Regions from separate parts of the Ornithinibacillus jepli genome, predicted to be linked through region 4. Evidence: riboswitches for the same ligand, from Rfam matches in the RefSeq annotation. Region 4 holds a riboswitch; each other region holds the start of a gene.
What was found. Region 4 has a riboswitch for cyclic di-GMP ahead of AB1K81_RS13365 (anti-repressor SinI family protein). Riboswitches for the same ligand answer to the same signal wherever they lie in the genome.

Region 1 (3,543 bases), on a different contig from region 4:
TATAATTTTGACGATAGAATTCGGATTTATTAGTAACAATTTCCTGAACAAGTATTGTACTCAAACCTCTAATAAAAGTGTTACGATAGAATTTAGTATTAAAATTTTGGAGGAAACATCATGCAACAACAAGGATACTTTTACAACTTTTTAGAACCGGTTTCTCAAGATTTAGCATTTGTAGCAAAACAGTTAGAGAATAGTATTTTTACAAGTCCAAGAGTTGTCCTAACCCACTCAAGGATTTTTATTGAACATATTTTACAGAAAGTAATGGAGATGGAAAAGCTTCCTACCATTCGTAAGGGGATGCTTATGGATCAAATTAATATACTCGATGAGAAAGGTTATCTTACTGAGGAAATTCGAGATTCTCTTCATTATGTGAGAATGCAAGGGAATCAGGCTGCACATGATCCGAGGAAATTTCGTTATTCTGAAGCTTTATTATGCTGGGAAGCAATTTACATCATTGTAAAATGGTATGTGGAAGTCTATGCTTCTCATAATATCGAAGTTCCGGAATATCAGGACCCGTCTCCACGGAATCAACAAACGTTTGACATACAAGAGCTTGTATTTAAATTAGATGCGTTAGAAGCACGATTATCCGCTGCTTTTACTAAACGTGAAGGGGAAGAGGTAGGGAGAAATACTATTGTAATAGATGAAAAAATTACTGATACTCTCCCTGGAAATACTTCAATTCGTATTATTTCTTATAAGAGTGACTCAATTGAAATTCCGTATTTCCTTCGTGATGCATTTCTACTTCCACAACGTTTTCCAAGGTCAGAAACGTTTTTAATTAGGCTTGGTGCTGAGCAGCATGGAAGAATTATGAGTGAGCTTCCGAGTAACTTAGAAGGACTTTCCAAACATGTGAAACGGTTCTCGGAGAAGAATGAAGGACAATTTTTTGAAGAGCTGAAAATATTTATTGAGGAAGAGAAGATTCGTAGACAGATAGCAACCGATCGTCCCGGAGACCTATTCTTCTTTTTCAAGACGGATTACATTGTTGTAACAGAGGAGTTATCCTTAATTCCTTTAACAGAAAGGCATTTTACTGGTATTCCAAATCTATTAAGACAAATGCAGGAGGACCAGATTGAAAGAGTCGGTCAATTGCCGATGGAATTACTTATATTAGCAAAATATGATCGTGTAGGTATAGGGACGGTTGAAAGGTTATTTGAGCAGTTGAAGGAAATGCAAGGGGTGTAGGAAGGGGATTAGCTCTCCTTCCCTATTCTTTGGAACGGTAAGGTATCAGAGGGAATAATTCTATATACCCCTAAAAAAGGAATTATATAACAAAAAAATAATTCTACTAATTTAGTATGTTATGTTGTATATTTATAGAATAAATGATGAACGAAGATATCATCCGTTCCTCATTTGAAAAAGGCAAATCTATTGAAAGATAGAGACGCAAAGTTACAGACCTAAAGTTCTAGAAACTATGGTGGCTGAACCGCTGAAGAATGGAGAATGATGACCAATATAAGTCTAATTCTATATTCTTCCAATATCTTACTATATTTGGAGGGATTTTTTATGTTTACATTTAGTAAAAACTTTAGAAACGTATTTGTTTCCAGTGTTGTTGCAACGACTTTTGCAATTACTTTAGGAGTTGGCCCGGCTTTAGCCGAGGAAGGAACGGAAACAGAAGTAGAGGATATTGTTTCACAAGAAGAAGATACGAGTACAACTGAAACCGAGGTGATGGATCCTAATGCTGAGGATGAAGTAATAGAAGAAGCTGTTAAGGAAGAAACGGAAACAGATGAAGCTTCAGAGGAAGAGAAAGAAACTCTAGATGAAGAAGAGTCTCCATCCCTAATTCCTGGTGATTTCTTCTACTTCTTTAAAACACTTCGTGAAAACGTTCAGCTTGCATTAACATTTGATGAAGTGAAAGAAGCGGAATTACTTGCACAATTTGCTGAAGAAAGAATAAAAGAAGCTCAAGTTTTAATTGAGGATGGTCAAACTGACTTAGCACAAGAAATTCTTCAAAAGGCAATTGAGCAACAAGAACAAGCATTAGCAACCTATGAAGAAGCTTCTGAAACAGAAGATGTTGAAGATGAAGTAGAGGAATCTACTAATGAAGAGGTTGTTGAAGATGAAACAGTTGATCCAATTCGTGCTGAATTAGAAGAGAAAATGGCATCCAATTTACTTGCTTTAACTGCAGTACTTGAAAAGATTGAGAATCCTCAAGCTAAAGAATCAATACAAAAGAATATCGTGAAAGCACAAGAAAAGCTAGAGAAGAAAATCAATAAAAAACTGGCAAAACTTCAAGAAAAAGAATTAAAGGCTGACAAGAAACTTGCTGAGATTGATGAGAAATTAGAAGCTGGTGAAATTGATGAAAATGAATACCAAGAAGAACTTGCTGAATTAAATAAAGAGTTAGCCGAAGAGCAAAAAGAGCTTCTGGAAGAAGTAAATGAAGAGGCAGAAGAGACTATAAAGGATGTAAGTGAAAAAGGGAAAGAAATAGAGGAAAAGCATCAAGAACTGTCTGATCGTGATAAGGATAAAGCAGAGCAGGCACGTGAAAAGGCAGAAGAAAAGAAACGTGAAGAATTGAAGAAACAAGAAGAGAAGACAAAGGAAGCTGAAAAAAAGAAATGTGAAGAATTGAAGAAGCAAGCAGAAAAAGAAAAAGAAGAAGCAAAAAAGGCTGAAGAAAAACAACGTCAAGAAGCTGAAAAACAGCGTGAAGAGGCAAAAAAACGCTCAGAAAAAGTAGATAAAGAAACGGAAGACAAGCAAGAAAAAGCAGAAAAAGAGCGTGAAGAAGAAAGTGATGAATAGATAGAATAATTGAACCATTAGGGGGAGTGGATTATAATCTACTCCTCTTTTTTTATATTGAGAGCAATTCATTACGAATTTGGTAGATCCGGTAGATCCAAGACACTAGAAATATTTTATCCATTCTATAAAAACGGTAAATAACTAGTAACAAATATTATGGTGCTTTTCTTTCCAGACATGATAAAGGATTGAATTGAATATATATCGTGTAAAGGAGGGGATTCTAATTGCTATAAAAATTTTATTTTTTGGTGATCCTGGTATTGATGATTCACTAGCGCTAATGTATAGCCTTATTGATCCAACTTTTGAAATTGTTGGGGTAGTGACCAGTTATGGAAATGTGACCAAAGACCAAGCAACTGCAAATGCTGCCTATCTATTACAATTAGCAGGGAAGCATAATGTTCCAATAATTCCTGGTGCTTCGCAACCAGTACAGCAAGAAGTGGTGACGTTCTATCCTGAAATTCATGGAGAAGGAATCGGTCCAATTAAACCTCCAACTAATATTCAATATCAGATTTATCCCTTTGATACAATTCGGTTCATTATTGAAAGATACCGAAATGAGCTTATTATTGTCGATACAGGTCGTTCTACTACATTGGCGACGGCATTTATATTATTTCCAGACCACATGAAATTGGTTCACTCGTATTATGTAATGGGAGGGGCTTTCTTTTTTCCAGGCAATGTTACACC
Region 2 (3,543 bases), on a different contig from region 4:
ATTACGAAATAAAATGCTAGATTTTTTTTAGGTTTTTGTTCTAAAAGGTTTATCTCTGTATTCATATTGTTTCCCCTTTATGAACACCATTTTTTAATGCTAATCCGAGAGCATCTATGAACTTAATCGGTATTTCTTCTTCAAACTTATATATAGGAATATTAACTGTTTCTTCTAATATCTTGAATACGCTATGTAAATACGGGAAGTCACCAGTAACTAATAGTAAGTTTATCCTTTCTTCCCCTTTTGTAATAGAATACTGATAAAAATCAATGATTCTCGTAATTTCTCGAATATTATCGTCTATTACTTGACTTGCCTCATCTTCTTTTAATTCCTGTTTTTCTTCATATACCTCATTACTCATGTATCTTGTAAATATCGCTTTGTCTAGACGATAAGTAGTTAATGACAATGCATCTAAATTCCAGTGAATATGTAAAACTCCATCAGCCTTTTCTTGACGATTTTTGTAATAATACCTATAAACTGATGGTGAAGTAAGGTCTACTGCCTTAGACTTAAGACCTGCTTCCTTAAAAGCACCTTCAAACTCGATAATTTTCTCTTTTGGATATGCAAATAGAAGCAAATTTCTCTTTTCGTCTTCCTCTTCCAAAAATTCAATAGCGATAGAAGGGTCTTCAAATGGCAAATAGATACTAGTACCTAACTGAGTTTTAACGTAACTAACCGCTTCATTCATAGTTAATGTAACAGGTATTTGCAGCTGACGAATCACTACCGTATCATCTGGAACACAAAAGTAAATATTACTTCCACTCCATTTGTGAGATTTGACAAGCTTCTTTACTATTTTTACAAGAGCAACTCTTGACTCTACTCTTCCGTCTTTCATTACCCCAATAGGCAACTCTTCTTCTCCAAATGTAAGGGAAGTATTTTTGGCATTTTTATAGTATGTATAACGTAATGCTCGGTTTGAAATCACAATATTGACTCTATTTTTCTTAAATAATCCCATTGTTTCACCTGCCATTAGAGGATATTAAAATACCAGTTAATTAATTGATCACCATAAAAATATGTAATGACTGTTGCAATGACGATATAAGGACCAAATGGAACAGGTTGTTTACGCTCAATAACTTTTAGTAAAAGCATAAGAACCCCTACTACTGAACCAATAATACAGGAAAGGAAAAAGGCAAGTAAAACATGTTTCACCCCTAATACAATTCCTAATACCCCAAACAGTTTCATATCACCAGCACCCATTCCCCCATGACTTACTAGAATTATAATCGCAATAATTGAAGTACCGATGAACGCTCCAACTATGGACGACCACCATGGGGTAAGAGGTTCGATTATTCGTAGGATAATAAATATAGGTAAAAAGAAAAGAAGTACTTTATTCGGGATTAGCATGTACTTTATATCCGTAACTAAGACAATAACTAACATAGAACATAACAGTAGCGAAATCATTAATTCTATAGACAATCCAAAAGTAAGGTAACTTAAAACAAACAAAAATCCTGTAGCTAATTCTGTTATCGGATAAAGTATCGATATCTTCTCACCACAGCGCTTACATTTACCTAGTAAAAATATGTATGAAAAAACAGGGATAAGTTCATACCACGATAAAGAATGCTTACAGCCTGGACACATCGACCTTCCTTCTGTAAAAGATTCATGTATAGGGACCCGCAAGCCGACTACATTGTAAAACGAACCAAAAATCAGTCCAAAAATTAAAAAGAAAATAGTAAATAGTATTTCCAACTGAAACTCTCCTATTTTAGGTAACTTTTCATAATATATATTAAACAAACGCCCTGCAGATTTCATGCATGGGCGTTGTTAAAATAATTTTTTCGATATATTTTTTCATCATTAAGAAGTTGGTTCACCAGAATAAACATAGTTTTTATCAACTGTTCCGGCATAAGGATCATCTGTACCAGGAATTACAGGTTCATCCTCTAAATACCCCGCATTCTTTAATTCAGTTACTGATAAAACTCCATCATCGTTATCATCAACTAGATCCCAGTCCCCAGCAATGTCTGCTAATCTTGCAGCATTTTCAATCAATTTAACACTAGCAGCACGAGAATCTTCTTGGGCATTCTTAATCACATTCCCAACACTAGGAATAGCAATCGCTAAAATAACACCTAATATAACAATTACTGCTAACAACTCTACCAATGTAAAGCCTTTTTCCTTCTTCATTACTTTCTTTAAATAGTTCCTCATGTTTATTCCCCACCTTTTATAAATATCATTTTATAAACAGTGTAGGACGGTTGCACTACTCACTCTTAGCTATCCAAGTGCCCAAATAAAGATAGCTCTTCATCGTACCCTACATAAGTCCTAGATTAATTATACGTCATCAGTTTCTTTTTTTCTACAAAATATATTGCTTGTCTGATAAAAATCGAGTAAAAAATATATTATACTAACCCTTACTTAATTGACTATTTATAACTCAAAAATTACCTAAACCATTTTTAATCCATTGCGATAACCAATACCTCCATCCATGCTTATTATCCCTGGTGGACTGTTATCATGAATCATTACGTCGACTTTTTAAAGTTATCACTGAATGGTTTCAAACAATGAAAACATCGGAATTACCACAGCTGTTATGATACTTCCTACAATAATGGTTAAAATAATAATCATTATTGGTTCAATTAATGTTTTAATGCGACTTGATAGCTGTTCTACTTCTTCTTCATAAAATTCTGCGGCTTTCAGTAACATTTTATCTAAAGTACCTGTTTTTTCACCGATTTGAATCATTTGTATGATTAATGCCGGAAACGCCCAATGCCCCTCCATCGGCTTTGTAATGGATTCTCCTACTTCTAAAGCTCTTCTAGAATCTCCAAGTACTCTATTTATCACTCGATTTCCCACCACTCTTTCCGTGATTTCAATTGAACGTAAAATAGGTACTGCACTATTTACTAGTGTACTCAATGTTTGTGTCATACGAACTAAAGCACTTTTATGGACTAAAGTTCCTAGAAAAGGGAATTTCATTTTTATAATATCCACACGATACGCAAATTCTTCCCTTTGCAGGAAGTACTTATAAAGTATACTCCCGATAGTAATCAGTAATATGAATACCCACCAGTAACTTGCTAACCAATCACTTAAATTTAAAATAAACTGTGTAAACGGAGGAATATCTCCACCAAACGAATTTAACATTCCTATAAACCGGGGAACAACAAAAATTAATAAAAATCCCGTAAGAAATAATGTTACAATACCAACAATACTAGGATAAATTAAAGCCGAAATAACTTTTTGGCGGTTTCGATACTCTTTTTCAAAGTAATCTGCCATTTCATTAAGAATTTCGTCTAGCTTACCACTTGCCTCGCCAGCACGAATCATATTGATTAACAAAGGTGGGAAAATTTTAGGATGTCTTTCTACTGATTTCGATAATGCTTGTCCTTTTTCAAGTTGTTTTTCAATATCGGTTAAAGCATTTTTTAATACTATACTTTCAGACTGTTTTATCATCGTTTTCGTTGCATCTGA
Region 3 (3,543 bases), on a different contig from region 4:
TCTTTATTCTGCTCTTCAGTTTTCCAAACGCTATCTGAAAAATATGTATTACAAGTCATTAAATGAAAAAAAATACCCTACTGTTCTCGCTAAGATGTATAAAAAAAGAATGGGACAGGATTTAGATTGGAATAATTTAACTACATATAATGAAAAAATGCAATGGGTGAAACTATATGATAATGATCCATTGAAGGCAGTTTTAACAGATAAATATCAAGTACGGGATTGGATTAAGAATACAATTGGAGAACAATATTTAATTCCCTTACTGGGAGTGTGGGATAATTTTGATGAAATTGATTTTGAACTGTTACCGCAACAATTTGTATTAAAAACAAACAATGCATGTGGGACAAATTTAATTGTAAAAGATAAAAATAAGTTGGATAGAATTAAAGCAAAAAAGCAATTTAATCGATGGATGAAAATAAATTTTGCATTTGTTGGATTTGAAATGCATTATAAGGACATTAAACCAAAAATAATTGCTGAAACATTTATGGAAGATTCAAATGGTGAGTTAAAGGATTTTAAATTTTTATGTTTTAACGGTGAGGTTCATTATTGTTGGGTAGACATCGATCGATTTAATGACCGCCGTAGAAATGTATATAACCTAAATTGGGAATTACAAGAGTGGACACAACATCAGTTTAAAAATACAGATTTTCCAGTCCCTAAACCTAATAATTTTGAATTGATGGTGGACTTGGCAAAGAAGCTTTGTCAGGGTTTCACGCATGTTAGAGTAGACTTTTATAATGTAGATGGAAAAATTTATTTTGGTGAAATGACATTTACTAGTGGAAGTGGATTTGTAAAAATAACTCCAGAACAATACAGTGTAATACTAGGTCAAATGTGGAAGCTCCCTATTAATGAATAACTGGGACAGGGGGACAGGTCCCTTGTCCCACTCCTCTATTATGCTTCATATTCTAAACAAACCTTCTTGGCAATTACCGTGTCTACATCTTCAGGTGAATCTCCAACGATTAGATTGGAAATAGTTAGAGTATCAGCATGTTCTTCATTCTTACCAGATCCATAAGTATAATCACGAACACTACCTCGTACATAGTCTCTTAAGCTCCATTACTATACGCAATTGCTCTACCTAGATAGGCAACATGTCCTATCATTTCTGCTCTCCGCTTTAACGAACTCTGGATAAATAATTAGGTATCAGTCTATTTTAGTTTTTTGGGAAAGTGATACTGACGCCTTTTATTTGGTGAATTATTGGATAAATTTATAAATAACATGTGAATTGATGTATTGTGTTTTGCAAGATTTTTCCGACAAATCTTGACAAATCATTCCCTTTTATGGGATTATGGTCCTAGCACAAAAAAGAAAAAGGCAAAACTTTCGAAAGAGAGTGACGCAAAGCTGCGGGTCTAAGGTACTATTTTTGGGTATTATGACAGCCGGGTTGCCAACGAATAAATCCCGTTCTGCTTTGCTCTTTTTTTGTTGTGCAAAGTTTTTTTAATTGGGAGGGGATTTTTTGAGAAGATTCATCAGTGGCATGCTGGTAGTGTTATTAGTGTTAAGTAATATCTATACTCCAAATCTAACACATGCCCAAGAAGTCACCGAAACAGGTGATTTAATCAAATTAACCGAGGACATCACAGATTGGTCGTATGATGAAACAAATATCTATGCCATCACTGCACAAGGCAATCTAAAGGTGATTTCAAGAGCTACATTTGAAGTCACAAACACGTTAGCAATTGGAACTGACTTAAGTGATTTAGAGTTAGATGCCAATACACTATGGATAGCAGTTAGAGGAGAAAGCAAGGTTGTTAAGGTAGATTTAACTAATCTAGAAGTAGTAGCTATTACTTTAGAGGGTACTCCTTATAGTATAACGGTTATCGATAACAAATTATATTATTCTAATAGTGACCAACATAGTAGAATCGTAGAAAAGGATTTAATAGACTCTACGGAAACTACTCTGGTGAACCCGGACAATGACTCAATTGCACATTCGTTTTATGAACCAAGTCTAGCATCTGAAACAGGTGTATTATATGTCGCAGAATCGGGCCATACAAGTTCAAACATCTATAAACTTTCACAAACAGATTATTCCATTCTTTCTCAATCTACATATGATGAAGGGTATGGAGTAAATGCCAAGGATAAAAATATTGTAATGGATTCCGATGAAATTTTTTATGGCGGAATTAGTTTTGATAAAAATGATTTAGCAATTATAAATGGTACTTATGAATTTACTTCATATCCCGGCACAGTTCTTGATGTAACAGCAGATTTTGTTTTTACAAAAGAAGCAATATATGACAAGGATGAGTATTTTAAAGTTAGCGATTTAGATATCGATGTGGATTTAGTCCTTGCGCCTGCAAATTCCGAAGTATATCTATATGATTCATACAACAAGACACTACATAAAAAAGACTATAGTAGCTTACCTACAACACTAACATCTAAGGTCTATGAAGTTAAAAATTATAAGCTTCCTATTAACCAAAGTGTGACAGATTGGGTTTTAGATGAAACTAGTAAAAAAATATATGCAATTTCACTAGAAAGCAATGTGCTGTACACAATTGACAGTCTTACTATGGAAGTTTTAGATACACAGTACATCGGCTCTCGCCCTTCAGATATTGATTTAGTTAATGGGAAATTATATGTCTCTAACTATGGAAGTACTTCTGTAGCTGTTATTAATTTAGCAGATGGAAGTATGACCAACGTTATCACGAAACAAAATCCATATCGTATTGCGGCTGATGGATCATTATTGTTCTATGTAACAGAAGATCAAAGTACTTGGGTTTATCAAATTGACTTAAGTACAGGTAGTGAAATTAGAGTCGGTGAAGAAATCCAAACTAACAAATATCAAATCTTAAGTGAGCCAGATATTGCGTATGATTCTTTAAATAAATTAGTGTATATTGGTGAGTCTAACTCCACTGGCTCAAAATTATATTCGTTAAATATAGAAGATTTGACCTTAACGCCTTCTAGTGAAAGTTTTTCATTACCAACTCGTAAACTATTATTAGATGGTGAAGCGTTATATTATGCAGAACATCAATTTTCTAAGTCCGATATGATAACTCAGTATAACTTTAATGAAGATGTCATTGCTACGTCAGCAGAGTATATCGTATCGCCAACAGGAGTGTATTCAAAAGCTGATTATACTAATCTTGCTACATTCCCGTTTACTGTGGAACATGCTATTATTAATGATGCTGGAAATATAATTGTTTATGTAGAAGATAATCAAGCAGTTTATAAGTTTGCTAGTGTTGATGCAATTAATAATCTAGGGCCAACTAACTTATTAGTTTCCTTGGATGAAAACAATGATTTGGCTATTTCTTGGGATTCAACCACAGCTGATGCATATGATGTGTTTTATAAAACAGTGGATATGGAACTATATGCTGAGGATCTACGCGTCGATGTAGTGGACAATTACGTAATTATTCCGCAATCGGAATATAAAAAGTGGGCAGGCCAAACAGTGACATTTTCCGTTCACTC
Region 4 (3,543 bases):
GAAACAGACTAAACAAATGGTATTAAAAGTATTAAATCATGGAACGACGGTTCTCTTATTCCTTCTGTTAATAAGTATGACATTCTTTGTCATTTCTTCAAAGGCATCTGGAGGTGAACCAGAAATATTTGGATACCAATTAAAAACGGTATTATCTGGTTCGATGGAGCCGGGTATTAAAACGGGTTCTGTTATTGCAGTTAAGCCTGGGGGGGATATGAAGCGATTCCAACCTGGAGATGTCATTACCTTTCAAGAGGAAGATGGGAAGTTAATTACACATAGAGTTACTGAAGTTGTAGATAGTGGTGGCAACATTATGTATAGAACAAAAGGGGATAACAATGATGCAGAGGATCTAAACCCAGTTCTTTCTGAAAATGTGGTGGCGGAATATACAGGTTTTACAATTCCATACCTAGGATACTTTATTAATTTTTCACAGTCCCAAAATGGTGCTTTTCTATTATTAATACCAGGGGTTATTTTACTTGGTTATGCTGCAATAACAATATGGAGAGCAATCAAAGAATTAGATGTGCCAAAAGAAAAAAGCGTAAAAGAAGAGAATAGTAGTTTGACATAATTTCTAAACAACATATAAATCTTGCCTGAAAAGGGGGCAATCAAGTGAAACGGATATTATTTGTAAGTATCTTATGTATGTTTAGTTTTGCAATCGTAATGGGCCCAGTTAATAGCTATGCGAATGTTTCCGCTGGAAATTCCGAGATTGATATTAGTTTATCGCCAACAGATGTTTTATTTGAGGTTAGTAATATGAAACCAGGGGATTGGGCTCCGAGAGAGCTTACTATTAAAAACAATGGAAAGCAGGACTTCTCCTATCAGATGAGCATTAGTAATGAAGGGGACGAAAAATTATTTAACGAACTTCTATTAGAAATTACGGATAAGGACAGTTCCATTTATAATGGAAAACTAGTTGAATTTGACGTACTGCCTAAGAGATTACTTGAAGCAACTGAAAGTGAGAAGTTAACCATTACGCTTCGTTTCCCTGAACATTTAGGTAATGAATTCCAGGGACTTAGTACAAGTTTTAAACTTACGTTTGTTGCAGAAGGTAGTGAAAACTCTATAGATCCAGAAGACCCAAAAAATGGCGATAAGAATCCAGTAGCAAATGATGAGGTAGACGGTGTCATCAATACCGGTGATGATCATACAGGAGGTAAGCAGCTTCCTAATACAGCATCAAATATGTTTAATTATTTAGTTATAGGTGCTTGTTTACTAATTGCGGGAATACTTATCTCATTAATTTCGAAAAGAAAGAGAAAAGCTCGGATTAGTAAGGTATAAATTATCATTAAAAGTATTATTTCTGCAAACTCCTCGTACAAAACTAGTTACATTCTGACAAAACAAGACACACATGAAGTACTAGTTCTTTAGTATAATATAATTAGAATATAATACCATCTATACAAAGGCAAACCCATTGAAAGGTGGGGACGCAAAATCACAGGTCCATTCTTGGATGGCTGGATTGCATAGATAACTATGGGGGATGGGGATTTGAATAAAGTGGAAAAAGAGATCAGTTTAGACTATGAGTGGATCTTGTTAATCAAGGAGGCAAAAAAGCAAGGGATAACTTTAGAAGAAGTTCGTCTATTTCTAGCTGAAGCCAAGAAACATACATAAGACTTTTGGTGTATTTTTGTACTTTATATAGAACTGCTCACCTATTATGTGGTATAATTTCGCTTGAAAGAGGTGAGTCGACTTGATCGGAGAAAAAATTAAACAACTACGTAAAGAAAAGAAAATGTCAATATCGGAACTCGCAGAAAAAGCGAATGTCGCAAAATCTTACTTAAGTTCAATCGAACGTAACCTCCAATCGAATCCATCAATCCAGTTTATTGAGAAAATAAGCGCGGTTTTAGGTGTCTCTGTTAATGAGTTAATTAATACAAATGACGCAGTTGAACTAGAAGATTTAGATGGCGAGTGGCTTAAAATAGTCAAAGAGGCTATGGAGTCCGGTGTTTCTAAAGAGGAATTTAAAAACTTTCTTGAATTTAATAAATGGAGAAAAAATCAAAACTAAGACCGTGGGCCAAACTGCGGTTTTTTATTTTTGTGGTATCATTGTGAAAAAACATTAGACAAGTATGGTGGAATGATGATTCGTAAACTTAAGTACTGGTTTTTACCAATTATATGGATGGCAATTATTTTTATTTCTTCATCAACACCTTATGAGAAACAGGATATAAAACCGTATCTTACAGGTGTAATTGATTTTTCATTTATAAGACCCTATCTTAGTTGGGTTTCTTTTTATTATAATCAGTCAGAAGTTAGTATTGCTGCCTTAGGAGAAAATGGATTTATAGAGTTTTTCATTCGGAAAGGAGCCCATTTCGGTTCTTTCTTTATTTTAACAATTCTTATTACGATAGCTTTACGAAAGACATTAGAATGGAATTTACAAAAAATTCTAGTTGTCTCATTCTCAATCGCATTTGCATATGCTATTATTGATGAAGTACATCAAGGATTCACACCAAATAGAACGCCTTATTATGGAGATGTATTAATTGATGGCTTTGGAGCTATAATAGCTTGCTTCATTCTATTAAATTGGCTAAAAAAACGTTTGTAAAAATTATTTAATAGAATTGTGGTCAAAAAGGCATCGATTTTGTGATAAGATAGGTTTCAATAATATCAAAACACTAGGTCAAGGCGGTAATGTAATGGTTGAACGTGAGTTTTTTAAGAATATGATGAAGAGAGTTATTGATGATACTGAAAAAAATAAAATACGTTCATCTGATGAACTAATTCAAACACTGATTAAAGAGTTAAGTGATCAAGGAGCATTCAAAGAGGAGAAACGTATTGTAAATTAATTGGTGATCAAAGAGGAGCTATTCTTTTGGAATAGCTCCTCTATGCGTAGGCCGTAACATCGCCCTTAACTGGACAACTCTATAGCCTTATGCTACTTTGTAATTGTATTTTGAAGGGTAGGTAATATACAGAATGGATCATACATCACTATTAATAAGAAATGTAAACGTATACTTAGAGAAAGAAGTATTAGTAAATGGTAGTTTATTAATAGAACGAGGTAAGATTAAAGCAATTTTTCGAGAAAAAGAAATACCGAATAGTTATCCAAGTCATTTTAAGATTATGGATGTAGGAGGCTTAAATGCTGTACCGGGATTTATTGATGGCCACATTCATGGTGCAAATGGATCAGATGTTATGGATGGAACAGAAGAATCATTAGATAATATAGCAAAGGTACTGCCAAAAGAAGGAACCACTAGTTTCTTAGCTACTACAATCACACAGTCTCAAGAGAATATTGAACTGGCACTCCAAAATATAGCAGATTATCAAATAAAAGAAGGCTTTGCTGAGGTTCTCGGTATCCATTTAGAAGGACCATTTATTGAGGAAAGTAGAAAAGGCGCACAACCTTTAGAGCATATTCACAGACCAGATAAAGTATTGTTTGATAAATGGCAGGCGATTGCTAACAATAAAATTAAAACA

Region 1: linked by a shared signal. The riboswitch ahead of AB1K81_RS00285 (DUF5667 domain-containing protein) and the one ahead of AB1K81_RS13365 (anti-repressor SinI family protein) in region 4 are both predicted to bind cyclic di-GMP.
Region 2: linked by a shared signal. The riboswitch ahead of AB1K81_RS07670 (competence type IV pilus major pilin ComGC) and the one ahead of AB1K81_RS13365 (anti-repressor SinI family protein) in region 4 are both predicted to bind cyclic di-GMP.
Region 3: linked by a shared signal. The riboswitch ahead of AB1K81_RS17310 (S-layer homology domain-containing protein) and the one ahead of AB1K81_RS13365 (anti-repressor SinI family protein) in region 4 are both predicted to bind cyclic di-GMP.

The regions. Positions count from the first base shown of each region.
Region 1 covers NZ_JBFEGG010000001.1:57,072-60,614, forward strand. The annotation lists gene AB1K81_RS00280 (DUF4145 domain-containing protein) at 121-1,227, shown strand; cyclic di-GMP riboswitch class I at 1,400-1,485, shown strand; gene AB1K81_RS00285 (DUF5667 domain-containing protein) at 1,561-2,835, shown strand; gene AB1K81_RS00290 (nucleoside hydrolase) at 3,032-3,543, shown strand, end outside.
Region 2 covers NZ_JBFEGG010000001.1:1,467,339-1,470,881, forward strand. The annotation lists gene AB1K81_RS07655 (hypothetical protein) at 1-65, opposite strand, end outside; gene pilM (type IV pilus biogenesis protein PilM) at 62-988, opposite strand; gene AB1K81_RS07665 (prepilin peptidase) at 1,003-1,755, opposite strand; gene AB1K81_RS07670 (competence type IV pilus major pilin ComGC) at 1,867-2,232, opposite strand; cyclic di-GMP riboswitch class II at 2,268-2,351, opposite strand; gene AB1K81_RS07675 (type II secretion system F family protein) at 2,581-3,543, opposite strand, start outside.
Region 3 covers NZ_JBFEGG010000007.1:33,517-37,059, reverse strand. The annotation lists gene AB1K81_RS17315 (ATP-grasp fold amidoligase family protein) at 1-889, shown strand, start outside; cyclic di-GMP riboswitch class I at 1,355-1,446, shown strand; gene AB1K81_RS17310 (S-layer homology domain-containing protein) at 1,514-3,543, shown strand, end outside.
Region 4 covers NZ_JBFEGG010000003.1:325,844-329,386, forward strand. The annotation lists gene sipW (signal peptidase I SipW) at 1-586, shown strand, start outside; gene tapA (amyloid fiber anchoring/assembly protein TapA) at 1-12, shown strand, start outside; gene AB1K81_RS13360 (TasA family protein) at 631-1,326, shown strand; cyclic di-GMP riboswitch class I at 1,446-1,521, shown strand; gene AB1K81_RS13365 (anti-repressor SinI family protein) at 1,552-1,671, shown strand; gene AB1K81_RS13370 (helix-turn-helix domain-containing protein) at 1,754-2,080, shown strand; gene AB1K81_RS13375 (VanZ family protein) at 2,156-2,638, shown strand; gene AB1K81_RS13380 (hypothetical protein) at 2,733-2,888, shown strand; gene nagA (N-acetylglucosamine-6-phosphate deacetylase) at 3,022-3,543, shown strand, end outside.